DNA from 4 places in the Sporacetigenium sp. TC11 genome. Region 1 is predicted to be linked to each of the others. Evidence: riboswitches for the same ligand, from Rfam matches in the RefSeq annotation. Region 1 holds a riboswitch; each other region holds the start of a gene.
The links. Region 1 has a riboswitch for cyclic di-GMP ahead of ACUSRV_RS02480 (YveK family protein). Riboswitches for the same ligand answer to the same signal wherever they lie in the genome.

Region 1 (7,959 bases):
TGAGGAAAAATATCCTTTAACATAAGATATGAACTAGCCTTATCTCTTTTTTTTATATAAGATACTACATTTGAGAATGTAATAGGTGGCGTAGAATAAACTACTAAATCAAACCTTACGTGACTTAAATATTTATCTATAGCTTTTATAAATTGTCTTTCTAACATCAACGTAGATATTCCTTTTTCTATTTTATTAACTTTTTGTATATTCCCAGTCTTCACTTTCAAAACATTTAATTCATTTATCTCGGCTAAACTAGTATTTATATTGCGTCTTTTTTCAATAGGAGTAACTACATATACTTCATTTCCTTTAGATTTCATCTCTTTCATTAAGTCAGTATATATTCCCCTAGATTCTGAAAAAACTAGAGTAAGAAATAGTATATTCACAATAAACACCTCAGCAAATTAATTGTCTACTTATCAAATTCTCTTTTTATTATATTTATAACAATTTTAAATTCTTCAATAGAGTTTTTAGTATCAGATGGCAAACATATACCTCTATTAAATAAGTCCTCTGATGTACTTCCTTCTTCTAAAGGTGTAAAAAACTTATATTTTTTAAAAAATGGCTGTAAATGCATTGGTTTCCATACAGGTCTTGATTCTATATTTTCATTTTCTAAAGCTAACATTATATCTATTGGTTTAACCTTAGAATTTTCCTTTATAGCTATAACTGATAGCCAATAATTCGGCTCGCCAAAATCACATATATTCATCATTTCTATATTATCGATATCTTTGAAAGCTTCTTTATAAGCTTCATATATTTCTTTTTTCTTAGCTATTCTTTTGTCTAATACTTTAAGCTGACCTCTACCTATTCCAGCTATAACATTACTCATCCTATAGTTAAATCCTAATTCTTTATGTTCATAATGTCTCTCAGTTTCTCTAGATTGGGTAGCCCAGAAAAGAGCCTTATTAGTATATTCTTCATTATTAGAAACCATCATGCCCCCACCAGAAGTAGTAATTATCTTATTTCCATTAAATGAGAATATTCCTACGTCACCAATTGTTCCACTTTGATTTCCTCTATACGTTGCTCCTAAAGATTCAGCAGCATCTTCAATTATAGGTACATTGTATTTATCACATATAGCTTTTAATTTATCATAATCTGCACTTTGACCATATAAATTAACTACTATAACAGCCTTTGGCATCTTATTATTTTTCTCTGCATCATCAAACGCTTTTTGTAAAGCTATAGGGCACATATTCCAAGTTTCATAATTTGAGTCTATAAATACTGGCTCTGCTCCTTGATATATTATAGGATTTGCAGTAGCTGAGAAAGTTAATGTTGAACAAAATACAAAATCTCCTTGTATTACTCCTAAACACTTAAGTGCTAAATGTATAGCTGCTGTTCCACTTGATAAAGCTGCAGCTGAATTACATCTGACATACTCCGCAAGTTCCTTTTCAAAATTATTAACATTTGGTCCAAGAGGTGCTATCCAATTTGTGTCGAAAGCTTCATTTATATACTTTAACTCTTCTCCACCCATATGTGGTGAAGCAAGATATATTCTTTTCTTCATTAATATTCACCCTCTATTTATCATAATCTTTTATAATTTTAGCTGGATTTCCTACTGCAACACAATGTGAAGGTATATCATTTATTACAGTAGATCCTGCTCCAATAATACTACTACTTCCTATTTTTATACATGGTATTACAGTAGAATTTGCTCCTATATGGGTACTATCTCCTACATGAACTCGGCCACAAAGAACAGTTCCTGGTGATATATGAGAAAAATCTGATATTACATTGTCATGTTCTACTATAGCACCTGTGTTTATAATTACATGTTTTCCTATAGTTGAGTTAGCATTTATAACCACTCTAGGCATAATAACAGTTCCCTCTTCAATATCTACATTACTTCCTATAATAGAAGTCGTATGAATAGCTGTAAAATACTTGATATTACCTAGTTTATCAGCTATTTTTTTTCTAATGTGATTACTTCCTATAGCAACTATAAATTCAGTATCTTTACTATAATACAATCTTGCATTATCAACTTTATCTAATATCTTATATCCCATAAACTCTTTTTGGCCTTGACTATCATCTAATAGTCCTGTTATTTTCAATTTACTACCTTGATTAATCATACTTTCTATAATACCTATTATTACTGAAGCATGACCTCCAGCTCCGATAATGACTATATTCTTCATAATATCACCCACTAGTTATTTCCGTTAAACTTTTCCATAGTAACATGACCTTCCTGGCTTATTCCATCTCTTTTTACAACTTTTAATACTGTTATAAAAAGGATCTTTATATCCATAAATAAGCTACAATTATCTACATATTCTACATCTAGTTTAAATCTATATTCCCAGTTTAAACTATTTCTTCCATTTACCTGAGCCCATCCAGTTATACCTGGTCTTACTTCATGCCTTCTAAATTCTTCTTTACTATATAAAGGAATATATTCTACTAAAAGCGGTCTTGGTCCAACTAGACTCATATCTCCTTTTATTACATTTATAAGTTCTGGGAATTCATCTAAACTAGTACTTCTTAAAAACCTACCTAAATAAGTAAGTCTTTCTTCATCAGGTAATGGATCGCCCCATTTATCAGTAGCATCAATCATAGTTCTAAATTTTATCATTTTAAATATTTTGCCATTCTTACCTACTCTATCCTGTGTAAAAAATATAGGATAACCTAACTTTGTATAAACCAATATACTTATAATTACTAAAATAGGAGAAAGAATTATAAGTCCAAATAGTGAACAAATTATATCAATAAATCTTTTAAGAAACTTTTGCATCTCTTTTCTCCTTTACGTACGTAGGTACTAACGATTTAATAGCTACTTCAATTAAATCATCCTTTTGTTTTTCAACTATTTCTCTTAATACATTTAAATTCATATTTATTCTTTCTACGTCTATATTTATAGGCTTACCTATAAATATCTTCTTGTGCTTAGTATCAGTCAACCCTTCCTCAGCCATTAACAGCTCTTCATATAACTTTTCTCCTGGTCTAAGCCCAGTAAATTCTATTTTTATATCCTCATCAGGTTCAAATCCCGATAGTTTTATAAGATCCTTTGCCAAATCTGTTATCTTAACTGGATCTCCCATATCTAATACAAATATTTCTCCACCTTTAGCCATTGCTCCAGCTTGTATAACTAGTTGAACTGCTTCTGATATAGTCATAAAATACCTTATAATATCTGGATGAGTTACTGTTATAGGTCCACCTTCTTCAATTTGTTTCTTGAATAACGGTATAACACTTCCATTACTTCCTAAGACATTTCCAAATCTAACAGCGACAAACTCAGTTTTGCTTTCTTTGTTTATAGTTTGTATTATCATCTCAGCAGCTCTTTTAGTTGCTCCCATTATATTAGTTGGATTAACTGCTTTATCTGTAGATATAAGTACAAATCTTTTTACTTCATATTTATCTGCTAATTTTGCCACATTTAACGTTCCAAATATATTATTTTTAATTGCTTCACTTGGGCTCTTTTCCATAAGTGGAACATGCTTATGTGCAGCTGCATGAAATACTACATTAGGTTTGTATGTGCTAAATATCTCATCCATACGCTTTGTATCTCTTACGGAAGCTATTATTGTCTTAAGACTTAGCTTATTTCCATACTTTCTTATAAGTTGTTGTTGTATTTCATACGCATTATTTTCATATATGTCAAGTATTATAAGCTCCTTTGGCTTAAATTTAGCTATTTGTCTACATAACTCAGATCCTATAGATCCACCACCACCAGTTACCAAAACTACATGGTTAGTCAAGTACCCAGATATTTCTTCTAAGTTTACCTTTATAGGGTCTCTTCCTAGTAAATCTTCTATATCTACATCTCTTATTTTCTTTATATCTACTTTACCATCTATAATTTCATATACACCTGGAAGAGTTTTCAATTTACATTTAGACTCTTTGCATATATCTATAATCCTCTTTTTTTCTTTTTGAGATGCCGAAGATATTGCAAATATTATCTCATCAATATTCTTTTGTTTTACTATGTCTTTTATATCATTACTTATACCTAGTATAGGTATATTATGTATGCTTCTTCCAACCTTACTTATATCGTCATCTATTATACCTACTGGTAACTTATTAATCTGAGGGTTAGCAAATAACTCTTTTACTACCATAGCACCAGCACTTCCACCACCTATAACCAAAACCCTAGATGCTGTTTTTGATAGGCTATATTTAGTCTTTAGTCTTCTTATTGTTCTATAACCTAATCTAACTCCTCCAGTTGCCAAAATTAAACCTAGTGTATTTACTATATAAAAACTTATTGGAAAGTTAAACTCTAATACTATAGATAAAGGATATATTATAATTGCACAAGCTATTGTTGCTAAAAATATAGTGTTTAACTCTTCTACGCCTGCATATCTCCATAAGCTTTTGTAGCACTTAAATAGATAAAGTACACATACAGTTAATATTGTATAAATAAGTAAGCTTTTTTTCAGTAGTTCAATATACTCTATAGGTGGCGCCAAATTAAAAGTAAGTACAATAGACATTATTGCTACTAAATTAATCAAGATTATATCTAATGTAACTAAAACAAGTTGTCTTACCCTATATCTATCAAAAAAATTACCAATGGTATGATTGCCTTCTTCATACTCTAAAGATTTAATCGCTTCCATCTTATCCCCCCTGTTTCACTAACTATTTTTTCTTTCTTTTCTTTGATTTTTTATCACCTTCTCCATAGCTATAATAGTAATATCCATAATACTTACTTGTATCAATATCAAACTTATTAAGAATTACTCCAAGTGTTTTTGCATTTACACTTTGTAGCCTTTCCTTAGCTACTCTTGCTAGTTCAGTATCTACTTCATTAGATGCACATACTAATATAACTCCATCAGCATAAGAAGATATAATAGCTGCATCAGTAACAGAGCCAATTGGAGGTGAATCTATAAAAACATAGTCGTAGTACTCTGAAAGTCCCTTTATTAACGTCTTCATATTATTAGAACTCAGTATTTCTGAAGGATTTGGAGATATTTGACCTGCCGTTAATATATCTAATCTTTCTATCTCAGTTTTTTGTATACACTGGAAATATGGTCTCGATCCTATAAGTGCATCAGTTAAACCATGTAAATTACTTATATTAAATTGCTTATGTAATGACGGTCTTCTTAAATCACAATCTATAACTATAACCTTTTTGTCAAGTCCTGCAAATGATACAGCTAAATTAGATACTGTAGTAGTTTTACCCTCATTTGGCTGAGCGCTAGTTACAAGTATAGTTCTGATATTAGTATCTACATTAGAAAATGCTATATTGGTTCTTATAGTTTTGTATGCTTCTGATACATGAGATTTTTGGTCAACATAAGATGTTATATTATTCACTTCATCCCCTACTTTCTTTTACCTTCCATACTCGGAACTACTCCTAAAACAGGTAAATCTAAATATTTTTCTATATCATTAGGAGTCTTTATTTTGTTGTTCATATATTCTAATAAAAATGTTAAGAATAAACCAATCATCATTCCTAATACTGCTGCTATAGCAACATTCATCATTTTGTTTGGTTTAATAGGATCATTAGGAACTACAGCATAGTCTAAAACCTCAACACTATCTGCCTTGGCTATTCTTCTAACTTCTTTGGCAAATATTTCAGGTATTTTGTTTGCTATTTTGTAGGCTAATTGTGGATTTGTATTTTGAACTTTAATGTTTATTATCTCTGTGTCTTTAACAGAAGAAATTGTAACAGCTTTTGATAATTCTTCATATGTAAGGCTAAGATTTAAATCGTTTCTAACTCTATCTAATACCTTTCTTGATCTTGCTATTTCACCATAAGTTAATGCTAACTTTTGATTTACCATTATATCGTCACTTGTAATTTCCTTATTTTCATCACTTTTAGATTTGTTAACCATTAATGTTGTACCAGTTTCATATGTTGGTTCTAATACATAAAAACTTACAACTCCACTAACTAGTGCAGCTACAACAGTTAGCAATGCTATTATCCAAAATCTTTTCTTGATAATGTCTACATATTCTCTTAAGTCTATTGTTTCTTCCATAATTCTTCCTCCTATTCTAAATCACATAATATTTTTTAATAAATTTTTAATTATACAGTACTTTATATTATTTTATATCGCCCTATTTTCAAAAAACATTAGTTCTGCACAAAAAAATACCCACCTATCCAATTAAACTAGTAATACTAGTATAACTTGAATGGGTGGGTGCACCACTAACTCCACATATTCCAGGTGCCCAGATACAGAATATGTTTCTTAGTTCCATTTATAACTATTTAAGTTTTATATATAAAATCAGACATTTTTTTAAATAATACGACCTTTTCCCCTTTAAAAGTATAACCAACTATCGTACATTTTTCAACAACTTAATGTCTCGGTATTTCGACACTGTTTTACAATATTGATTTTCTTAGAATTATCTAAAAAATTTTTTAAATAAAAAAAATCCCTCTTGGTAAGATAAATTAATCTTCCAAAAGGGATTTGATTTAATTAATGTGCATTTTTGTCTCCAAATAATACAAGAGCTGTTTTGAATATAAGTTTTATATCTATCCATAAATTTCTTTCTCTTATATACTTAAGATCTAGTTCTACCCATTGATCAAAATCTATATCATTTCTTCCACCTACTTGCCAGTAACAAGTAAGCCCTGGAGTAATTGATAATCTTTGCATTTGGTATTCATTATATAGCTCTACTTCCCTAGGTAACGGTGGTCTTGGCCCTACTAAGCTCATCTCACCCTTTAATATATTGAATAACTGAGGTAGCTCATCAATACTAGTCTTTCTTATGAATTTACCCATCTTAGTTATTCTTGGATCATCCTTAATTTTGAATACAGGACCATCCATCTCGTTTTTATCTTGTAAATCTTTTAATAATTCTTCTGCATTATATACCATAGATCTAAACTTGTACATTTTAAAAACTTTGGCATCTTTTCCATTTCTCTCTTGGGCAAAAACTATACCACCTTTAGGATCTTCTAACTTTATTAATATTGATACTATTATAAGTACTGGTGATAAAAGTATAATTCCAAATAAAGATCCTATAATATCAATTAATCTCTTAAAGAATAAGTATATAGCTGAAGTATTAGATACAAGTTCTCTATAATCTAAATTAAATTCAGATCTATTATTAACATCTTTAAGTTTTAATCTATAATCTTCCATTAAACGGCCCCCTATAATTATTATTTGCCTATTATTTATCATTCCTATTATAAGTTTATACATTTCTAAATAATCATGTGCTAATTCTTTTTAAATTATACATACTTAAACTATATAACTCAATACCTTAGCGCTATTTTTTACTTGGGAATATTCACCTTAATTAGTATTCCCATTAATTACAACTATTATTTTTTTACAAATTCAAATATAATTCTACATTATCTTTATAATTATAAACTAATACAGCATATTATTTCAATAATTATATTTTATTTTTCATATTGTGTATTGAATATATCTTTGATTTTCAATATAATTATATAGTTAAGACATAATATAAAAGAAAGAAGGGATAAAATGTCGAAATTAAAAAAGATTGTAGCTACCCTATTTGCTCTAGTTGTTCTTATACCTGCTGCCGGTTTTGGATATATATATTATAAATTAGGTACAATGCATGAAGGTGGAATATCCACTGAAACAGATTTCAAACAAGTAAATGGAATTACAAACATATTACTTGTAGGTATTGATGCTAGAGACTTAAATGAAAGTGGTAGTAGATCTGACTCTATGATGATACTAACAATTGATAAAGCTAATAATAGCCTTAAGCTTACATCACTTGCAAGAGATTCATATGTAGATATCCCAGGTCAAGGAATGC
Region 2 (7,959 bases), on a different contig from region 1:
TAAAGCAAATATTGCAGCAAAAGGGGATAATCCAATTGAAGCTACAAATAACCATGCCCATACTAATTCATGTATAGCACGCATAAATCCTAGAACACCTCTAAATACTGTCATAAACAATGACTTAGAGTAATTACTAGACGATAATACTCCAGATGCTAAAATTCCAAATATAAGTGCTATAATAACTGCCAAAGACATACCAGCAACGGCATAAGACAGGGTTAACCATGTAGATTCTATGGCTAATTTGATTATATCTGAAGATAATTCAGGATTAAAAAAAGCTTTTACAATTTGAATTATTGTAGCTTTTCCACCAGAATGAACTAAATCTGGCCCCCAGTCTACAGAAAATAAACTAAAAACAAAAGCCAAAAACATCAATAAGGTTAAAATATTTCTTTTATGAAAGTTGAGGGATTGTTTCAAAGTTTTCATTTTGTCTCAACTCCTTTATGTTGTAGAGGTCATGTAAATCTTTATCAGTTATTTTATCTGTAGGGAGGTCAAAAAATATTTTTCCATCTTTTAATGCTATAATACGAGTAAAGTATTTCTTAGCGTATTCTACAGAGTGAAGACTTGCTATAAGTGTTTGATTTTCTTCTTTTACAAGATCAACTAACATTGACAATAGATCATGGGCACGTGCTGGGTCTAATGATGATACCGGCTCGTCAGCTAATATAACTTTTGGATTTTGAACTAAAAGTCGAGCAAGTGCAACCCTTTGTTGTTGACCTCCAGATAAATCAGATGTTTTATCGTATATTTTATCTAATAAACCAACTCTATCTAGTGATTTAATAGCTATATTCTTATCTTGTGGAAAAATTAATGATAGGGCAGACTTAAAAAATCCCCATTCATTTAATCTACCTGCTAAAACATTGTGAATTACAGGTAGAGGTCCTACTAAATCAAATTGTTGACGAATAATACCTAGTTTCTTAGATAACTCCTTATTATTATAACTTTTTGAAGGTATAGTATCTATTGTTAATTCTCCTTTATCGGGTTTTACAATATTAGCTAGAGTATTTAATAAAGTTGTTTTTCCTGCGCCGCTTGGCCCAATTAATGCAATTATTTCACCTTTTTTTATAGAAAAAGAAAGGGAAGATAAAGCCTCCATCTCCCCATAATTTTTTGATATTTTATTTAAATTAAACACTTCTTTATTTGACATATCTAATCACCTACTATTTAATCATTCCTAGTTCTTTAGCAACAGAACGGATTTTTTCATAGTTCTCATTTTTAGTTTCTATAAACTTATCTGATTGGAATACTTCCATTATTGTAGCGTTGTCTTTATTATTTAAAGAAAGTATAGCTTCTTTTATTTTATCTGTAGTACCTTCACCAAATTCTTTATCTATATTGTCGTTTACAGTCCAGTGATAGTCATAATAAGATGGTGTTACGTATGCAACTTTAACTTTATCTAAATCTACTTTTCCTTCATCAACAGCGCTTTTCCATACTGATTCATTTAAAACTCCTGCCTCAAAAGAACCAGATTCCACAAGTTTCCAAGTTTTATCATGTGAACCGGAGAAGTTTGGAGAACCATCAAAATCTTTTGTTGCATCAATTCCTTCTTGTGTTAAGAAATAACGTGGCATTAAGTGGCCAGAAGTAGAACTTTCACTACCAAATGTAAAGCTTAATCCTTTTAAGTCTTTTAATTCTTTAGCATCTATACCTTTTTGAGTTATAAAAACAGAGTGAAATTCTTGATCCATAGGTCTTTGAGCTATAGCTTGTGCATTAGGAACCAAATCTCTTGCTTGAACTCCTGTAAGACCACCGAACCAAGCTAAATGCATTTCTCCTCTTTCAAAAGCAGTTACTAATGCTGCATAATCACTAGAAGGAACAAATTCAACTGGCACTCCAACTTTTTCGTTAAGATATTTTTCAAGTTCATCAAAAGATTTGTTTAATTTTGATGCATCTTGATCAGGTATTGCACCTATTTTAAGTATTTTTTCTTCCTTAGGCTGTTCCGAAGTTTTTGAACTACAAGCAGTAAGTGATATTACCATTAATACTGCTAATAAAGCTGTAATTATTTTTTTCATAATTATCCTCCAATTATATAAAAATCCGTGTATATTTAATTTTATTGTATAGTATTTCTATAGGTATTGTAAAATTTCAAAAATCTATATCTATATACTTACATATAGAAAAAATCTATAATAAAAAGTATTAAAAACTAGAGTTATATACTAAATGTATAAAAAAATTACAATATAGTGTATAATATACAAGAAATATATCGAAAAGGAGGAGATTAAAATTAATAATATAAATATAAAAGATGATTTACTAAACATAAAGCCTAAGGCCTTAGATATTAAAAATTTTGAAAATCTTTCTTATGAAAATTCAAATATAGATAAATCACAAATTGATCTAAATACCTTTAATAAATTAAGTTTAACTAGTGATAACATAAATGAATTATTACAAGGCCTTGAAAAGATAGTTATAGAAAAGGGAAATAAAAAAGATGCAGTTATAGATTCCTATACTATATATAATAGCGCTTTAGATATGATAAAAAACAATGATATTACAAATTCAATAAGTGAACTTAACAAAGCTATAAAATTAAATCCAAAAGATACAGATATATTAAACTTACTAGGTATGTGTAACTTCTTACAATGTAACTTTGATAGATCTCTAGGTTATTTTTCAAAAAGCTTTGCTTATAAAAAAAGTGATATTGCAAGTAAATATATAGATATTATGAGTTCTATGGATTTTGACACTTTTCTTGAAAGATACAATCATGCTATAAGATTTATAAGGGAAGGTTTATATGAAGAAGGAACTCAAATATTTAAACACTTAACAGAGGAATACCCACAACTTATAGAGCCGTACATAGTCTTAGGACTTATTTGTATGGAAAGAAAAGATGAAATAATTGCAAGGAATTATTTTAATAAAGCTTTAACACTAGATAAAAGTAATGAAATTGTTATTAAGTTTATAGACAAAAGAGTATATAAAATAGATGAAAATATAGAAAAACCAGCTAAGAAAAATCCAAAGGACAAAAAACAAAAGAGCAGTAAAAATAAGAAAAAAAACAGTTTACCTGTAGCAGTAATTGCTCTTTTAACAGCAGGAATAATAGGTCAATCTATATATGGATACAATAAAATATCAAATTTAAATAATCAAGTTAGTACATTAAATACACAAGTTGGTAGTTATAAAGAAGATTTAATAAAATCAAAAGAAGAAAATTCTGAGCTTAAAGCTCAAATCGGAAGCATTAAACCTATAATTAAAAAAGAAGTTTTAATTGCAGATGAACATGCTCTTTATAAAAAAGCATTAGACGAAAAAGAAAGAGGCCTACGTAAAGATGCAATAAAAAGCTTTGAATATCTTGCAGAGTATGGAAAAGACAAGTTATATGTTTCAGAATCTATATATATATTAGGTAGCATTTATGAATCTAAAAAAGATTACGATACAGCTTTAAAATACTACAATAATTATGTAAATAGATATACAGCTAAAGATAACTACTACGATCACTCATTGTATAATATAGCTATGATATATAAAGCACAAGGTGATATAGCAAAATGTAGGGAAAAGTTAAATGAACTAATAAACCAGGTTCCAGATAGTATATACAATAATTCTACAACTAAAAAAATATTAAATAGTTAATTAAAAAGGAAAGCATTATTAAATGCTTTCCTTTTTTGTATAAATATATCTACATACTTTATTTTTCATCAAATTTAAAAGGGTTTTGTTATTACATAATGAATATATTATTATGTAAAAATATTGCAAGCATTTAAGGAGGAACCTAAGATGAAAACTTATACAATGTCAAAATTAGTGAAATCAGAAGATTTAAATCACCACGGAACTTTATTTGCAGGAAGAATGGCTGAATGGTTTATAGAAGGCGCATTTATAGCTGCTGCAAGCACATACAAAAATCCTGATAATATGGTTTGTTTAAAAATGCATGGACTTAAATTTACTTGTCCTGTAAACAAAGGAGAAATAATAACATTAGAGACTAAGGTTATTTATACAGGAAATACTAGTATGACTGTTTATGGTAAGGTTGTAAAAAACGGAGATATAGAAAAGGTTATAGTAGATGGTTTTACAACTTTTATATGTGTTGATGAAGATGGCAAAAAAATGCCTCACAATATAGTTCTACAAGAACCAGAAAATGAAGCAGAAGCAAAACTTAGAGAATATGCAAAAAACTTAAAATAAGTTGATACAAAAAAAGAAAGTATTATTGGTACTTTCTTTTTTTATATCAATTTACTGCAAATTTTGAGAAAGATCCCTGGCTTTCAAGGTCGTTGGCGACATTAGCGTAGCTAATCTTAGATTTTGTTAAATTTAAAAGGGTTTTGTTGTTATTTAATGAATATAATATTATGTAAATATATTGTAATTATTTACATAATATGTAGAAATTAGCATTAAAAAATATTATAATTAAATAAAATGGCATACTACGCAAATAAAGTTTGATTTTAGAGGGTAGTATAAAATATAAAAAATTCGATAAAGGCAAATCTAGGAAAACCTAGAGACGCAAAGCTACAGGGACTAATTTTATACTTATAAGTATAATTATGTCAGCCAGCTGCCGAAAGGAGCGGATTAATAAGCACTAACAATTTTAAAAAAAGGAGTGGTTTTTTGAAAAAGAAGATGCCAATAATTTTAACAACTCTAGCTGTACTTCCATTAGCAGCAATAGATGCTAATGCAGCACCTAATGTGGGTGTAGTTACAGCTTCTTCGTTAAATGTAAGAAGTGGACCGAGCACAAATGATAAAATTTTATTTAAATTAAAAAGGAATGATAATGTAAACATATTAGATAATTCAAATGGATGGTATAAAATAGAAGCCAAGTCTGGAAAAGTAGGATGGGTATCTGGGAAATATATAAATATAGGAAATGCACCTAATCAACAGGATAGTACAAGTACATTAAAAAAGGTAGTAAACATAGACGGATTAAACATGAGAAGTGGACCAAGTACTGCATTTAGGGTAAATAAGGTATTAAACAAGGGAATAGAGGTAGAAGTAGTATCAGAAAAAGATGGTTGGTCACAAGTCAAATATAATAATATGAGCGGACATGTAGCAAGTAGATTCTTAGATGATAAGACAGAGTCTAAACCAGTACAACCACCTAAAGAAGATATTGTACAAGATAATAATGAACAACCGGTTAAGAGTATAAAAAAGGTTGTGAATATAAATGATCTTAATATGAGAATGGGACCAAGTACTAGATATAAGGTAATAAGTGTATTAAATAAAGGTGTAGAAGTAGAAGTAATATCAGAAAAAGATGGATGGAGTAGTATAAAATATAATAACCAAACTGGTAGTGTAGCAAGTAGGTATCTAAATGCTACAAAAATTCCTGACAATACTCAAAAGCCAGATGAACCTAAGGTTCCTGATAATAATCAACCTATAATTACTGTACAAAAAACAGTAAATGTAGATGGGCTTAACATGAGAAGTGGGCCTAGTACTACATACAAAGTAGTTACGGTATTAAACAAGGGAACTAAGGTAGAGGTAATATCAGAAAAAGATGGATGGAGTAAAATAAAGTACAATAATCAAAATGGCAATGTAGCAAGCAGATATTTAAATGAAATAAAAATTCCAGATAATACTCAAAATCCAACACAGCCTGATGTTCCTAACACAGGGGATAATAATTATGGAAGTAATAATGGGACTGTTGAGGAAAAGGTTTTAAATTATACTTTAGAGGAACATTTAGCAAAACAAGTAGTACTAGATCAAGTAATACATTCAGCAAATGTTAGAAGTGCAATTACCCTTACTAGCTTTTCAAGAGCAGTTGAAGATGATATAAAATATTATCTAGATCCAGTTAATTTTGTAAAAACTCCAAATGGAATGTATCAATTTTTAAAGTTAAATAATTATAGAGAAATATCTGAAGAGAAGTTAAATAGCTATTTAAACAATTTAAAGTTTAACTCTAATCAAAAAAACATATTTGAAAACAAAGCTAAAGTATTTATAGATGCATCGAAAAAACATAATGTAGATGTTGTATATTTAATATCACACGCTATGTGGGAAACTGGATATGGAACTTCTCGTCTAGCACAGGGACAGACTTTATATTCATACAAAGGACAAACCCTTAGCCAACCTGCTGTTGTATATAATTTCTATGGAATAGGGGCTATAGACAAAAACGCAAACGTATATGGAGCAGAGGCTGCATACTGTAATGGATGGACAAATGTAGATGCAGCTATATATGGCGCTGCAGATTGGATATCAAAAAATTACGTTAATAGTTCAAAATATAATCAAAACACTTTATATAAAATGAGATGGAATTATGATGTAACTTGGCATAGGTATGCAACAGATGTAAACTGGGCAAATGGAATAGCAAATATTATGAACAATATATCTTATATGTATAATAATACAAATATAGTTTACGAAGTACCTAAATATAAATAATAAGAAAGTATTTAATAATTGAATATATACAAAGCATATGATAAAATAACTAAGTAATTAAATAAGACAGTTTATTTGTACCATCCTGTCTATAAACAAAACTAGGGCTATATATTACAATTATTGTAGTATATGCTTTTGTATTTTTTTGTTTATAAAGAGGCTGTTAGGCCTCTTTTTTATTGCGTTTTTGTATCCTAGACATTGAGGAGGCACTATGAAGAAAATAGGTATTACAACAACAGTTCCAATAGAAATTCTTATAGCAGCAGGATATACCCCTGTTGATTTAAATAATATATTTATTACGTCAGATGATTACTTTAGTTATATAGATATGGCTGAAAAAGATGGATTTCCTAAAAGTATGTGTGCTTGGATTAAAGCAAAATACGGAGTATGCATAAAACACAACATAGAAGATATTGTTGGTGTAGTTGAAGGAGATTGTTCTAATACAAAATCTCTTATGGAAGTACTTTCTTTAAATAATATAAATATACATCCTTTTTCATATCCAAATGATCACAAAAAAGAAAGTTTAAAAAAAGAAATGGATAAGTTTATGGATATCTTTAATGTAAGTATAGAAGAAGTAGAAAAAGTTAGATTAAAACTCAATAAAATAAGGAAATTAGCTAAAAAGATAGATGAGTTAACTTATATAGAAAATAAAGCCACTGGATTTGAAAATCATTTATATCAAGTTAGTTCAAGTGATTTTAATATTAATATAGATGAATTCGAGAAAGACCTTATAAATGCAATAAAGGATATAGAAAATAGAAAACCACAAAACCAAAAAATAAGACTTGGATATATAGGGGTTCCGCCTATGACAGGAGATATATACACTTTTGTAGAAAATTTTGATGCTAGATTTGTATACAATGAAGTTCAAAGAGAATTTGCTTTTTCTAGATATGAAAATAATAGTAGTATTTATGATCAATATTATGATTATACGTACCCTTATGATATAGATTTTAGAATGGATGAAATAAAAAAACAAATAGAAATAAGACAATTAGATGGGATAATACACTATACTCAAGCTTTTTGTCATAAAGCAATAGATGATATTATTTTCAAACAAAAGCTAAACGTTCCTCTATTAAATATAGAAGGTGATAAGTTAAATACATTAGATGCTAGAACTAAACTTAGAATTGAAGCATTTTTAGATATGTTAAAAGACAAAAAAGAAGGTGTAGACATATGCGTATTGTAGGAATAGATTTAGGAAGTAGAGAAGTAAAAATAGCTATTATGGAAGACTCATCTATAGTTCATAAGTTTAAAATAAGTACCGTATCCTTTTATAAAGAATATTGCCACTATGACAATAAGATAATAGTAGATTTAGATAAATTAAACATAAAAGATGTAGATGTATTTATA
Region 3 (7,959 bases), on a different contig from region 1:
GTTTTAAAATTTAGCAACTTTACTATATACAAAGATGATAAATGTATAAATATTAAATACGGCGAGTTGTCTAAGAAAAAGTACTCACTTCCTATAAATAAAATTAACTCAGTAACTTTAAAACAAAACTTAATAAGGCAGGCACTAGGCATTTACTCTTTGGAAGTAAGTACTGTAGGATATGGAAATGAAGAAAAAGAAGAAGCTATATTATATCCAATATGCACAATTGATAAGGCAAAGGAAATAATAGAGAAACTTGTACCGGATTACAATATTGATTTAGAATTAAAACCTGTTAATAACAAAGGTAAAAAGAGATTTTTTGTAATTCCAATGGTTGTAACTTCTATTATAGTAATTACTTTAAGTGTAATTTTTAAATATGGATATATATCAATTATTATTGAATTATTAGTATTTGCAATTTGCTATTTCCAATATAAAAACACATCCATAGGATACAGTGAAGAAAAGATAATAGCTACTTTAGGAATCTTTACTAAAAAAATTATTATAATAAAAATGGATAAGGTTGAAAATATAACAGTTTCAGCTTCATTTTTTCAAAGAAGAGACGATTTATGTACCTATATTATAAATTATTATGGTAAGAAGCTAACTGAAGTTGTAGTACTTAGACATTTGCCAAAGGAGCATTTTGAAAAACTAAGAAGTAAATTAATTAAATCTTAGATTATGTATTACAACTTATTCTATTATTCATATACTATATTAATATTTATTTTGGAAAGGAGCATGTATATGAATAATAGACAACAGCAACAAAATGTACCACCGATACCTCCTATACTACAAGAGCAATATAATCTTCCTATATTTGATATAATACGTCAATTAAGAGAAGGTAGAAATCAGAGAGTAGCATTGAAAACAGAAGAAGAGGGTTTTTTTCTATCGGCTGTAAATGGTGGTGGAGGAATTGTAGTTGCTAATTCAATTAGAATAGGCTCAAATGAGATTTTCACATTAATACCACAAGGGGCAAATAGAGAAAAAGTTGCTATACAAACATCTAATGGTAATTACTTAAGTTCTATAGATGGTGGTGGAAATAGGGTAGATGCTACAGCCACTGTTATAGGAATTAATGAACTATTTACAATGGTTCCAGTAGGACCTGATAAAGCTAATTTTGTTACATCTAAGGGATATATATTATTAACATTGCCAAATGAACCTAGACTTTTGACGGCTTATGGAGTTGCAGCAGGTCCTAGAACAAGAATGGTAGTAATACCACAAGCTTAATCCAAGCGATAGATGCTTGGACTTTTTTGTTGCATTTGTATTAATTATTCATATAATATATTAATATTTGTTTTGAAAAGGAGCATGTATATGTATAATAGACAAGAACTTGAAGGTTTGAGCACTACTCCTGAAATAGAAAAATTCATTCAAGAATTACTTATAAATCCCATAATAGAAGAACAAATACATCTACCTATAATTCAATTAGTACTACAATTAAGAGAAGGTAGAACACAAAAGGTAGCCATGAGATTGAAAGAAGGTTTTTATGTATCTGCTGTAGGTGGTGAAGGAGGCGCTGTAGTTGCCAACTCAACTACAATAGGTCCAAACGAGACTTTTATCTTAGTCCCACAAGGAGTATATAGAGATAGAATTGCTATACAAACAGCTAATGGGTATTATTTAAGTGCTATAAATGGGGGTGGAAAGAGAGTAGTTACAACTACTACTATAGGCAGAAATGAACAGTTTATTATGGTTCCGGTAAATCCTAATCAAGCTATATTTGTTACAAATATAGGTTTTTTTTTAATACCATTAACAACTGAGCCTAGATTTTTGACAGCTTATTCAATTGCAGCAGATATGAGAAATATATTTACAATAATCCCACTACCGTAATTATATAAATAGTATATAATATCTATATAATGTATATAAATATCCCTAAAATATAAATTTGACTAAAGAATAAAAAATAATAGGAAGTTGAGAGAAAATATGAAAATACTTATTGATGCAGATGGATGCCCAGTAGTTGATATAACTATAAAAATTGCAAAAAAGTTCAATATAGAAGTTATAATTATATGTGATACATCACACGTTTTTAATAAAGAAGGGGTAGAGACTATAATAATATCCAAAGGCAATGATGCAGTTGACTTTGCCCTTGTAAATAAAGTTAATAAAGGGGATATTGTAGTAACTCAAGACTATGGACTTGCAGCAATGGTACTTTCTAAACAAGGATATCCAATTAATCAAAGCGGGCTTGTTTATACTTCTGAAAATATAGATCAATTACTTTACACTAGACATATATCTAAAAAGATTAGAAACTCAGGGGGAAGACTTAAAGGCCCTAGAAAAAGACAAAAAGAAGATGATATTAGATTTGGAGAAAGTCTATCTATTCTTTGTGAAAAATTACTTTAAAAAAGGGGATTTATGAAAAATAAAAAAACTTTAAAAATAATCATATGGGTAATGGTAATTTTGCTAATGGGAGGAGTTTTATTTGTTGTCAACGGATTTATAGGAAATCCAATTTCCGGTAAAATCGCAGATAATGCAATAAAAAAATACGTTGATGATAAGTACACATCTTTAGATTTAGAAGTTGAAAAATCGAGATATAATTTTAAAGATGGTTCATATGGTGCATTGGCAAAATCAAAAAACAGTATAGATACTCATTTTTATATTTATTATTCTAATGGAAAGATAAAATATGACGAATATGAAACTTCTGTATTGGATATGTTTAATACACTACAAAGACTTTCGGAAGAATATTCGGAAGTTGCAATATCACTTATAGAAAATGAGTTAGGCTATGAAAATACTACAATGGTAATGTATAATAATGGTGAACATGATGATGAAAATTTAAAGCTCGATATGAAGTTTGATAAGTCACTTCCAATTGATTCTGAGGTTCTTATACGTATTGACTTAACTGATAATTCTATGGAAAACATATCAAAAATTTTGACTGATGCTCATGGGGTTTTCGTCAAAAATAATTGTAATTTTAGTAAATATGGATTTTTTTCAGAAGTTGATAATGCTATGGTGATGATAGATAACGTTACACCTAAAGACATAGAAAATGGTGAACTTCAAAGCTTACTAGAAAATGCTAAAGACAATGAAGGGTCAAGTGAAATTAGTGTTTTTATAAAAGAAGATAATAAATAAGAGCCAATAGTTTATTGGCTCTTTTAACATTAACGTATAAAGTTAGTAACAGCTCTTTGCTCTTTTTCTGGCAATTTAATTCCTGCTACTTTTCCGGCATGGATAGATTTTAAAAGCCAGGCCATATTCTTACCTAGTGTTCTCATTGTCTGCATTCCTTCTAAATCTTGTTTTACTTCTTCAGGAGTATTTCCATGAACCATATTCCAATATTGAGAAGATACAATAGGCATATTTGAAATAGTAAAGTATTTATTTAATTGGTCAAAGGCAGCACTTGAGCCACCACGACGACAACTTACAATTGCAGCACCAGGCTTATGCTGAAAAATACTGCTAGAATAGAAACATCTATCTAAAAAAGATGTTATTTGACCAGATGCACCTGCGTAATGTACAGGAGAACCAAATATAAAACCATCAGCTTCTTTAGCTTTTTCTAATGCAATGTTTACAGTGTCATCGTTAAATACACATTTGCCAGAGTTACTAGTATAACAATGGCCACAAGCTGCACAACCTCGGATAGGATCTTTTCCAACATGGAAAATTTCTGTTTCAATATTTTCTTTTTCTAATTCCTTTGCAACTTCACATAAAGCAGTATAAGTACATCCATTAGGTTTTGGACTTCCATTAATAAGTAGTACCTTCATGTTACTCACCTCATTTATATTTTTTTACCAATATTAGTATACAATAACATATTTTGAAAATATACCAACAATTAAAAAAGAGAATTCCTATATAGAAATTCTCCCTTTTTATATTTGAGCAAGGTCCCATCTGGTCGTTAGCGATATGAGGGTAGCGAATTTTATAAAGCTACTTCACCTTTTAAACCTATAGATTCTGCAACATTTTGCATTCCCTTAATAGTCTCACCAATTATTGTATTTAATTCCATATCTAAAAGGCATGCACCTTTTTCAATAACCTCTCGATTTACCCCTGAAGCAAAGCTTTTTTGGCCCCATTTCTTTTTAACTGACTTAGGTGTTAAATCTAAGACGCTTTTACTTGGTCGAAGAAGTGCAGTTGCTGTTATAAGTCCAGTTAATTCATCTATTGTATATAATACTTTTTCCATTTTATGTATAGGTTCAACATCAACACATAGGCCCCATCCATGACTTACAACCCCATGTATATATTCTTCAGGATATTTATTTTCTGATAATATATCTCTTACTTTTACGCAATGCTCATTAGGGTACATTTCATAGTCAATATCGTGTATTAAACCAATGACACCCCATTTTTCTTTATCAGGTTCATTAAATAATTCTGCAAAATGAAGCATTACTGCTTCCACAGCCAATGCATGGCTTATAAGACTTTCAGTTTTAGTATACTCTTTTAGAAGTTCAAAAGCTTCTGCACGAGTAGGTATCTTGTTTCCATAAAAACCCCTTCTTTCATGAAATCTTTAGTTTATTCTGTATTTTTAGTTTTTTTGTTTGAAAAATATAATAAACTTTATTACAAATAATGTCAAGGGCTAAGGGGGTATAAAACTTAAGGATTTCTTAAGATGTTTTTAATAAGTTCTTAAACTCTATAGTGCATAATGAGTATATAAAATAAGCGAGGGGGACTTCATAATGGAAAAACATTATTTATATATAGTTCTTACAAGAACAAGTACAGTAATATCAAGACTTATTCAATTTATAAAAAATGATAAATATACTCATGCAGCTGTTTCACTTGATAAAGAGCTTAACTTTATGTACGGCTTTGGTAGAAAATATGCTCATAACCCTTTTATTGGAGTATTTAGAAAAGAAGAACTTAATAAAGGAATATATAAATCTCATAAGAATTTACCTGGAAAAATAATAGAAGTTGAGGTAACGAAGGATCAATATGAAGATGCCAAAAATTTATTAAATGAATTTATTATTAATAGTGATAACTACAAATACAATTATAGAGGTCTTATAGACGGAATATTTAACAATGAAGCATGTTATGAAAATAGGTTTTTATGTTCTGAGTTTGTTTATCACATTTTAAAAGAAAGTAATATTGCAGATCTTAAAATGTCTAGAAATCTTGTTAGACCTCAAAACTTAATGAACATAGAAAGTAAGACGATATATGAAGGCAATCTTAAAAATATAGAAAATCAAAACACTGATTACAATTTATGTCTGTTATTATTGCACCAATACCAACTTACCGCTGATTTAAAGGATGATATATTATATATGAAATGTAAGTGGAATAATATATAAAAAATTTTCATAATCTTGTACTTAAACTAATATAATATATTGTTAGGAAATAGTTATTTTTATAACGATTTTGTTAACACACTACATATTATCACCATATAGTGTAAGTGTAATATTAGTATTATAATTTTAAGGGGGATTAACATGAAAAAGATTTTAGGCCTAGGATTAACAAGTTTAATGACTGTAACACTACTTAGCGGATGTACACCACCTAAAGAAGAAGCAGTAGCGCCATCAACTGGATTGAAAGATGGATCTTATCATGCAGAATATGACAGAAAAGACGTTAGAAACTGGACTGCTTTTGTTGATATCACTGTTAAAGATGGTAAAATAACAGAAGCATACTATGATTATACAAATGAGAAAAAAGAAATGAGAACAAAATCTCAAGGGTATATAGATGGATTTAAAGCAGCCAATGGATATACACCAAGAGAAGGTTTTGATAAACTTGGAGCTAATCTAATTGAGGTTCAAGATGCAGCAAAAGTTGACGTTGTAACTGGTGCTACTCACTCATCTAGAAACTTTAATGAACTTGCAGCAGCTGCAATAGAAAAAGCAAAAACTGGCGATGCTACAGCGGCTATAGTACCTCTTTATGAAGACGGTAAATACAAAGTTGAAGCAGATAAATTTGATGATCACGGTTGGAAACCTTTTGTAGAACTTGAAATAAAAGATCATAAAATTGCAACTGTGAACTTTGATTATATAAATGAAGCTGGAAAATTAAAATCTGAAGATGCAGAATATAAAGCTAATATGGAACCAGTTGCAAAAACTTATCCAGCAAAATATCTTCCTGAATTAGAAAAAGCATTAGTAGATAAGCAACTTATAGGTGATGTTGAAGCTGTAACTGGTGCCACACATTCTTCTGACAACTTCAAAGCATTAGTAGAATATGCTTTAGATGATTTAGCAGAAGTAGGTAAAACTGGCACTGCTACTATGAGTATGACTGAAGAATAAAATATATTTTATATCTATTATATATTTACAAAGTACTACAAAAAATATATAATTTAGAAATAGAACTAAAATTTGATAAAGGCAAACCTATGGAAACATAGGGACGCAAAGCTAAAGGGGCTAATTTTATAAGTATAATTATGCCAGCCAGTTGCCGAAGAGAGCATAGATATGTGTCTATTAAAGCTACTCTTTTTGAGTAGCTTTTTTTATCTCTTTAAAGTTTATCAATTCTTTTAAAATGAATATTAGTTCGTACAAATATTAAAAGAATAAGGGAGATGTAAAAAATGAAAAAAGTATTAGCATCAATTGTTTGTGCAAGTGCATTATTAGTACCTAATACTTCAGTATATGCTGCTGAAGAAACTACAGAAACAGGTGCAGGAATAACACCAGATCAAATAACTTATAGTACAGATACGTTATTTGAGGATATTCAATTATCATTCACTTATAATGATGAACAAAAAGCAGATTTATTAATTGATATCGCTGAAGAACGTCTTTCAGAAGCTACAGAGATGGCGGAACAAGAAAAAAGTGAATTTGTGGAAACAGCAATAGATGGCTATCTTGAGACAATAGATGAAGCTCAGGATCAGGTTCTAGATGTTATCACAGATGAAAATATAGGTGAAGAAGTTAAAGAAGATTTAATAGATGGACTAGAAAATATATCAGTAGTAGATGACATAGTAGAAGAAAACTTAGCAGATGATCAAAAGGAACAAATCGAAGAAAATACTGAAGAGATAAGTTATGCAGCGAATGTTGTAGCGGATATAGATGTTGAAACTGTAAAAATCCTTCGTGATAAAGGATTTGGATTTGGCAAAATAGCATATATTAATTCTTTGTCTACAATTAGTGGAAAATCAGTTGATGAATTAGCTAGTTTAGTTGTGGATGATGGCAAAGGCTTAGGAGAACTTTCAAAAGAATTAGGTATTAGTCCATCACAAATAAGATCAAATAGTAAATCTAAAGAAAAAAATGTAAAGAAAGAAAACATAGTGAATAGTGATGATGTTGTTGAAACTAGTGTAGCTGATGCAAGTGAAAACGTTGTTAAAACTAATGTAAATAACGACGTTATTAAAGCTAATACGTCTACTTTAACAAAGGAAATAGATAAAACAAAAGATAAAGAAACAAAACAGCAACCAAAACTAGACAAAGAAAAAGAACAGTTAAATAAAAATGAAGAAGTAAAAAAGCAGCCAGAGATAAATAAAGAAGATGAAAAAAAGCCAGTAAAAATAAAGGAAGATAAAGAAAAAGAAGAAATTGTAAAGGATAAAAAAGAGAATAAAGATAAGTAATCAGATATAGATAGAAATAACTATATAATTTACTTGCAAAAAGGGTGGCCAAACAGCCGCTCTTTTTAATTTGAATGATTTAGTCATATTTATGACTAAATCTTATTATTCCACAGATTGTTAGCGATATTATAGAGCAAAATAGTGCTTTTAGAAACAACTCCATACTAAATATATACCTCCATTAAATATAGATAACATAATATAATTCT
Region 4 (7,959 bases), on a different contig from region 1:
TCCGTATTTTTCAATTTCATAATAATCTAATATCTTTACAGAGTCTCCTGCTCTTAAAGATATAGTTTTTGTATTAGTATCACTACCATCAATGTGAGCTTTAAGCCTTCTACTCTTTGCTATATAAGCAGTATCATTTATATCAAATTCTCTTTTTATCATAAACTCTCCTTAAGTATGTGTATTAATATAGTCTATTTTATCCATTATAAACGTTATTAATTCCAAAAGCAACTAATACCAATCCTACAATTATATTTAATATATTAATAAATGATGAATCTAAAAAATTATTAATATAGCTTCCTAAAATTGAAATAAGCGTTAAAAATAATACAGTTGACAACACTGCTCCAAGTCCAAATAAATACATATTCTTTTTATCCATATTTTCTTGGGAGATTTTTGTAGAAAAGACCCCTGCCCAAAACAGTATTGTCAATGGATTTGATATAGTTAATAAAATTGTTTTTAAAAATATATTTTCTGGACTTTGATTCAATACAAAATTCAAGTTTGGGAGAATTGAAATCCCAAAAGACCCTACAATATTACTTAATCCAAAAACAATAAGTACAATAGCCCCAAAATATTTTATTAATCTTTGTGCACTTTCATATTTATTTAGTACAGATCCTATACCAAATATTGCGGCAAGTATATACAAGCAATCAATAATTGTTACCCCTAGCACTCCAGTCTCTGCTGCAAAAAATCCAGATGAAGCCGCAGTCTGAAAAATAAATAAACATATAGGTCCTACTGCAAATTGTAATAATATGCCAAATCTAAATCCTTTCAAAACCATACAGTGGCCTCCTATCTATTAGCAGTTTCTTTTAATGTTGATAAAACAATCAATGTATTAGATTTTCTAACACCTTTAATAGACTTCATTTTGCTACTTAAAAAATCCTCTAACTCTCCTGTATCATTCATAAGAACCTTTAGCATATAGTCATATTCGCCTGCCATATGATGGCATTCAATTACTTCAGAAAATTGAACAATTGTTTCTCTAAAGTTTTGTATATTTGCTGTTTCATCAATATTTACAAATATAATTGCCAGAAGTTTATATCCCATTTTTTCACGATTAACTTTAATAGTATATTGTTCAATAATATTTGATTCTTCTAATTTTCTAATTCTTTCCGAAACAGCAGGTATAGATAAATTCACTTTCTTGCTAATCTCTGAAACAGTGGCTCTTCCGTTTTCTTTCATGAACTCAAGGATATTTGCATCAATTATATCCATGTCTAAATCATCCTCTCTTAATCAATTTAATTTATTATATAAATAATCTTAAAATTAGTAAACCAAATTAAAATATATCAATAATTTTTTAAGAATAATATGTTTTTACTTAAAATTTTATATATTTATGTCATTATACTTAAAGTTTTAAAGATTATTTTAATTCCTTAACTTTTTTATTATAGAAAAAATAAATTGATTTAAAAGCTATGTAGGAATATGATTAGAAATAATATATTTTGATTTATATTGTTTCTTTATACCAAATATAGTAAAATTATGTACAAGATATATGAGTCTATATCTTAATAAATATATTATAAGTGAAAAAGGCAAATCATAGGAAACTATGAGACGCAAAGCCAAGGGCCTGAACCACGACTTGAATTTTACGTGGATGGTAGCCGGTTGCCACAGGGAATATAGTTTTCTTATCTATAAGCCTTATTTAAGGTTTATCTTTTTCCCAATTCCCCTTTTTCGCAAAGAAAGGTAGGGTCATGCCATGAAGAAAAATTTTCTTCGGAGTTTTCTAATTTTAGTAGTAATATTGGCGTTTCAACTAGTATTTCCTTTGGTAAATGCATACGCATTAACTACCAATAATGACATACTGCCTCCAAGTAACCTATCAGCCCCACTCATTACACCGAGTAATGTAAAGCTTTCATGGAATTCTGTATATGGAGCTAATGGTTATAATGTGTATGGAATTATTGACAATCAGCTTAAACTCCTTGGTACAACAACATCAACATCTTATACCTTTAATAGTCTACCAGAAGGTTCGTATAGGTATGTTGTGTCAACTTTAAGTGCTGATGGCGAATCAGGTCCATGTGCTCCTGTTTCAGTTAATATTGTCTATCCAAGCATGGTAGCACCAACAACCTTAACAAATAGGATACAAAATGGTAACGATATCGTACTAAGTTGGTCAACATCTCAGTATGCCGAAACCTATAACCTCTATCGAATTAATTCAGATGGGCAAAAAACATTTGTTACCTCGTCAAAATCATACACTTACTCAATTACTAATACAGATGCTGGAAACTATACCTATGCGGTTTCTGCGGTGAATTCCCTTTATGGCGAATCTCCAATGTCAACTTCTACACAGGTTCAAGTGGTTTTGCCAACTATGACTGCTCCAAGTAACCTCACATACTCATTATCCAATGGAAATGACATCACCTTAAAGTGGAATACTGTTCCATATGCAACAGCCTACAAAGTATATCAGATTATTAATGGTCAAAAAGTTTTAAAAAGTACATTGTCTGGAACGTCTGTTACGTACACCAATAAACAAGCTGGTGATTATATCTATGAGGTTCATTCCTACAGCGATCGTTTTGGTGAATCAGATAATGGAAGTCAAACCTTATTTACTCTAGTTATGCCAACAATGCAATCACCAGGTAATTTAACAAATAGCATTACAAATGGAAATGACATCACATTAAAGTGGAATACTGTTCCTTACGCAACAGCTTACAAAGTATATCAGATTATTGATGGTCAAAAAGTATTAAAAAGCACATTGGCAGGAACATCTGTTACGTACACTAATAAACAAGCTGGTGATTATGTTTATGAGGTTCATTCCTACAGCGATCGTTTTGGTGAATCAGATAATGGAAGTCAAACCTCCTTCACTCTAATACTGCCAACAATGCAGTCGCCAGATAATTTATCATACAATATTACAAATGGAAATGATATAACTCTAAAATGGAACGCTACTCCTTACGCAACATCTTATAAATTATATCAGATTATTAATGGTCAAAAAGTTTTGAAGAGTACATTAACTGGGACTTCTACAACATTGTCCAATATGCCTAGTGGTGATTATGTTTATGAAATTCATTCTTACAGTGACCGCTTTGATGAATCTAATGAAGGAAGTATTATAACATTCTCATTAATTCATCCAGTTATGCAATCACCAACAAACTTGGTGCAGACAATTAAAAATGCTACCGATTTTACTTTAAGCTGGAATGCATCTCCATACGCTACAAGTTATAAAGTTTATCAGATAGTTAATGGGCAAAAAGTTCTAAAGAGTACAGTAACTGGTACAACTGTTTCATATACAAGTATGTCACCTGGTGAATACAATTTTGAAGTTTACTCATATTCTACACGCTTCGGTGAATCAGAAAATGGAAGTAGTATTACAGTTAACCTAAATGGCCAAACAATGCAGGCGCCAACAAATCTAATTTATAGTATTGCAAATGGTAACGACATCACTTTGAGATGGACAGCCGCTCCATATGCAACAAGCTATAAAATCTATCAGATAATTGATGGCCAACAAGTTTTAAAACAAACTGTATTTGGTACTAGCATAACGTTCTCTAATATGGTTGCTGGTGATTATGACTATATTGTTAACTCAGTATCCAACCTTTTAGGAGAATCTTCAAGTGGAGTAGAAACCACTTTTGCTTTAATTCATCCAACGATGGAAGCTCCAAATAACCTAGCATATAAAATTCAAAATGGTAATGATGTCCAATTAACATGGTCAGCAGTGCCATATGCTAACAGTTACAAAATATATGAAGTAGTTAATGGACAGTTAGTATTAAAAACTACTGTAACTTCAACATCTGCAACACTGACTAACGTGCCAGAGGGTGAACATGACTATATTATTAAATCTGTAAGCGCTCGCTTTGGTGAATCACAGGATGGAAGCCAAGTGTCATTTTCACTTATTTTTCCAACAATGCTTGAACCAAGCAACTTTACATATAGTATTGCTAATGGCAATGATATTACCTTAAAGTGGAACTCAGTTAGTTATGCAACATCTTATAAAATTTATCAAATTATAAACGGAGAAAAAATCTTAAAACAAACTGTAACTGGCACTAGCATAACCTTCACTAATATGGCTGAGGGAGATTATACTTACGAAGTTTACTCTTACAGTAGCCGCTTTGGTGAATCACAAGTTGGAAGTAAAACAAACCTTACTTTGATTTTCCCAACTATGCAATCACCTGCTAATTTAACTAATAGCATTTTAAATGGCAATGACATGAACTTAAGATGGGCAGCTGTACCATACGCAACAAACTACAAAATTTATCAAATTGTAGATGGAGAAAAAATATTAAAACAAACCGTTACTGGTACTAGCGTAACCTTCACCAATATGCCTGAGGGAGATTATATTTATGAAGTTCATTCATATAGTAGTCGCTTCGGTGAATCTAGTGAAGGAAGCTCAGTAAGCGTCAAATTAAATTGGCCAGTAGTACAGCCTCCTACTTTAAGTAGAACTGTTTCTAACGTTAATAATATTACCCTATCTTGGCAGTCAGTTAATTGGGCAAACGAGTACCGTGTTTACGAAATAATAAATGGTACAAAACAGTTAATATATAAGGGAACAACCCTAAGCTATAAAGTTTTCAATCTATCAGAAGGTACACATAGTTTTCAAATAACTGCATATAGTAATCGCTTTGGTGAATCAGCTTTATCAAAAGAATTATCTGAGAATATTATATATCCAGTTATGCAATCTCCAGTAGCTAACTTGAAACTTATAGACAAAACAAGTGTACAAATTACTTGGGACTTTATCACTTATGCTAACGGTTATAACGTATACGAGATTATAGATAATACACCTGTTTTACTTGTAGAAAATCTAAATAACTTGTCTTACACAATTACTGATCTTTCATACGCAAACCACCAATATTATGTTACTTCATTCAGTAACTCATTTGGTGAATCTGATCCATCTAATACTGTTGTAGCAAAACTTATTGTTGACACTAAACCCCCAGTTACAAGTGCAAATACACCAACCAACTGGACAAATAGTGATGTAACTGTAAATCTAGCTTCATCAGATGATATAAGTGGTGTTGTTAAAACTTTCTATTCAATTGATGGCTCTAGTTACTTAGAAGGTAGTTCTTTCACAATACAAGATGAAGGAATTCACAAGGTATCTTTTTACTCAATTGATGCTGTTGGAAATATTGAACCTTCTAATACTATTTATGTAAAGATAGATAAGACTGCACCAGTTACTACTTCAAATGCACCTAATAACTGGTCAAATGATGATGTAACTATAAATCTAGCTTCATCAGATGAACTAAGTGGTGTTGTTAAAACCTTCTATTCAATTGATGGCTCTAATTACTTAGAAGGTAGTTCTTTCACAATACAAGATGAAGGGATCCACAAGGTATCATTCTACTCTATTGATACTGCTGGAAATATTGAATCTACTAATACCGTTTATGTAAAGATTGATAAGACTGCACCAACCATAACAATGGAGCTATTCAATGAGTTTAAGCTTGGTACTACACTACAATTAACTTACTTAGCAAATGACGGACTTTCTGGTATCACTATTGAAGATATGGTTGTTTTCGAACCAAATGAAACTACTGGAAAAGTGATTTCTAATGGTACAAACATCCAGTTTGATAAGCCTGGTATTTATACCGTTGTTATCACCGTAACTGATTCTGCTGGTAATATCTCTAAAATCCAAAAACAATTTACTGTTTATATCCCAACTAACATTGAGGTAACATCTAAGGTTATTAAAGGAAATAATGGTGTATTCACTGTTCGTGTTAATCTTCCCTTAGGATATAGTGCTCCTGGTTTCGATCTTAACACAGCAAACATAAATGGTGTTAATGCCCTTACTAGCAACAACGGATACTATGACCAAGCAAAAATTGGTCAATTTAAATTTGAACGCTCTTCTTTTAATTGGACTGCTCCTGAAGTAGTAGTTGAATTCCGCTGTTACATCAACGGCTACCTTGTAGTTGGTCAAACTACTGTTAAAGTTCAAAATTAATCTCTACAAAAACGTATAAATCCCCCTGCTACTTAGTAGGGGGATTTTCATTTCTTTCGGTTGTATAAACCTAATTACGAAATAAATATTTACTCATCTAGTTTTTATTTTATCTTCTTTAATATATTTTGCAATCTTCTTATATGCATCTTCATCACCTTTCACAATTCTAAGCTAATTTAGTGCGTCAAAAAACCCTAGATATTCGTCGAGGGTTTCAATGGTGGAGGTGATTCACAAGAATAATATCCACGATAAATATATTCACATAAAAAAACATTTCTACAAATATATGGGTATGAATTTATAAATAACTCTGTTAATGTAATTAGCTCTACTAAAGAAATATCTATTGTTCTTCACTACTTTCAGATTCTTTATACTGAAAATTACATTCTTCTAACGGAACCAGCTTTGTTTTCTTAACTATCTTATAGCCCAAAAATAGAAATATAAATATAGGAATACATAAATAATTTGTAATAAAATCAAACCAACTAAATGTTTCAGCTTGAAATATCCATACGTTAGAGCCGAATATAACAATTGTACAAAGTATTATAGCCATAATAGGTCCAAATGGATACCATTTTGCTTTATATTTTAAATCTTCTAACTTTTTACCTTGGACAGAATACGCTTTTCTAAATCTATAGTGGCATATTGCTATACCTAACCATGCAAAGAAAGCTGTAATACCAGAGACATTATAAAGTATATAGTATATTTTTCCGTCACCTATTAATGATGCGAAGAAAGCAGAGCAAGCTACGATAGTTGTGATATATAATGCATTTGTAGGAACTCCTCGATTGTTTACTTTTGATAGAAATTTAGGTGCTTTTCCCTCTTTTGATAAAGCATATAGCATACGTGATGCTACATAAAGACCAGAATTACCACAAGAAAGTACAGATGTTAAAATTACCGCGTTCATAATACTAGCTGCAATTGCCAAACCAGATTTTTTGAATACCATAGTGAATGGGCTATATGCAATATTATCTACCCCACTCTTTAAGAGATTTGGATCATTAAAAGGAATTATAAAACCAACTACTATAATTGCACCCATGTAAAATAACAATATACGCCAGAAAACAGTTTTTATTGCTTTTGGAACGTTCTCCTCAGGATTTTCTGCCTCACCTGCTGCAAGACCAACTATTTCTGTACCCGAGAAAGAGAAACCTGCAATTAAAAAGACATTAATAATTGAAAAAATCCCCCCAACAAAAGGTGCCTTATTACCGGTTCCATCAGATAATACCCAATTACTAAATCCGTATGAGTGACCTCCTATAATGCCAAATATCATAAGAACACCTACTATGAGGAAAATAATAATAGTAATAACCTTGATACCAGCAAACCAATATTCACTCTCAGCATAAACCCTTGCAGACAAAATATTTAGGGCGAAAAGTATTCCTAAAAACAGTACGCTCCATAAAGTAGTATTTGTATTGGGAAACCAAAACTTAACAATAAGTGAACCTGCAACTAATTCAGCAGCAACACATATTGCCCAGCAAAACCAATAGTTCCATCCAAGAGTAAAACCTAATGCTGGATCAACAAATCTTGTAGCATAAGTTTCAAAAGATCCAGAGATAGGTAATAATGTTGCCATTTCACCAAGCGATGTCATTAAAAAATAAACTAAAATCCCCATAACAGAGTAAGCCAAAACAGCTCCCCCAGGTCCAGCTGTACTTACTGAACTACCACTAGCAAAGAATAAACCAGTACCGATTGCTCCTCCAATAGCAATCATATTCATGTGTCTTGATTTTAAACTTCGACAAAGTTTATCCGTCTGTTTTGTTTCTACA

Region 2: another riboswitch for cyclic di-GMP. It lies ahead of ACUSRV_RS04570 (SH3 domain-containing protein); the one in region 1 lies ahead of ACUSRV_RS02480 (YveK family protein).
Region 3: another riboswitch for cyclic di-GMP. It lies ahead of ACUSRV_RS15720 (DUF5667 domain-containing protein); the one in region 1 lies ahead of ACUSRV_RS02480 (YveK family protein).
Region 4: another riboswitch for cyclic di-GMP. It lies ahead of ACUSRV_RS03810 (OmpL47-type beta-barrel domain-containing protein); the one in region 1 lies ahead of ACUSRV_RS02480 (YveK family protein).

The regions. Positions count from the first base shown of each region.
Region 1 is NZ_JBYVNY010000001.1:509,809-517,767, forward strand. It holds gene ACUSRV_RS02450 (glycosyltransferase family 4 protein) at 1-395, opposite strand, end outside; gene ACUSRV_RS02455 (DegT/DnrJ/EryC1/StrS family aminotransferase) at 422-1,561, opposite strand; gene ACUSRV_RS02460 (acetyltransferase) at 1,575-2,213, opposite strand; gene ACUSRV_RS02465 (sugar transferase) at 2,225-2,827, opposite strand; gene ACUSRV_RS02470 (polysaccharide biosynthesis protein) at 2,811-4,718, opposite strand; gene ACUSRV_RS02475 (CpsD/CapB family tyrosine-protein kinase) at 4,741-5,445, opposite strand; gene ACUSRV_RS02480 (YveK family protein) at 5,454-6,137, opposite strand; cyclic di-GMP riboswitch class II at 6,291-6,373, opposite strand; gene ACUSRV_RS02485 (sugar transferase) at 6,597-7,289, opposite strand; gene ACUSRV_RS02490 (LCP family protein) at 7,650-7,959, shown strand, end outside.
Region 2 is NZ_JBYVNY010000002.1:326,798-334,756, forward strand. It holds gene ACUSRV_RS04545 (PhnE/PtxC family ABC transporter permease) at 1-441, opposite strand, end outside; gene ACUSRV_RS04550 (phosphonate ABC transporter ATP-binding protein) at 407-1,192, opposite strand; gene ACUSRV_RS04555 (putative selenate ABC transporter substrate-binding protein) at 1,206-2,090, opposite strand; gene ACUSRV_RS04560 (tetratricopeptide repeat protein) at 2,569-3,708, shown strand; gene ACUSRV_RS04565 (acyl-CoA thioesterase) at 3,859-4,281, shown strand; cyclic di-GMP riboswitch class I at 4,577-4,671, shown strand; gene ACUSRV_RS04570 (SH3 domain-containing protein) at 4,720-6,558, shown strand; gene ACUSRV_RS04575 (2-hydroxyacyl-CoA dehydratase family protein) at 6,776-7,789, shown strand; gene ACUSRV_RS04580 (acyl-CoA dehydratase activase) at 7,777-7,959, shown strand, end outside.
Region 3 is NZ_JBYVNY010000014.1:61,524-69,482, forward strand. It holds gene ACUSRV_RS15675 (PH domain-containing protein) at 1-696, shown strand, start outside; gene ACUSRV_RS15680 (fascin domain-containing protein) at 766-1,272, shown strand; gene ACUSRV_RS15685 (fascin domain-containing protein) at 1,363-1,899, shown strand; gene ACUSRV_RS15690 (YaiI/YqxD family protein) at 1,999-2,436, shown strand; gene ACUSRV_RS15695 (YfjL-like protein) at 2,449-3,201, shown strand; gene ACUSRV_RS15700 (flavodoxin family protein) at 3,231-3,857, opposite strand; gene ACUSRV_RS15705 (HD domain-containing protein) at 4,019-4,594, opposite strand; gene ACUSRV_RS15710 (hypothetical protein) at 4,806-5,441, shown strand; gene ACUSRV_RS15715 (FMN-binding protein) at 5,586-6,422, shown strand; cyclic di-GMP riboswitch class I at 6,493-6,581, shown strand; gene ACUSRV_RS15720 (DUF5667 domain-containing protein) at 6,713-7,747, shown strand.
Region 4 is NZ_JBYVNY010000002.1:178,693-186,651, reverse strand. It holds gene ACUSRV_RS03825 (hypothetical protein) at 1-162, opposite strand, end outside; gene ACUSRV_RS03820 (LysE family translocator) at 200-808, opposite strand; gene ACUSRV_RS03815 (Lrp/AsnC family transcriptional regulator) at 820-1,260, opposite strand; cyclic di-GMP riboswitch class I at 1,582-1,676, shown strand; gene ACUSRV_RS03810 (OmpL47-type beta-barrel domain-containing protein) at 1,766-6,124, shown strand; gene ACUSRV_RS03805 (amino acid permease) at 6,474-7,959, opposite strand, start outside.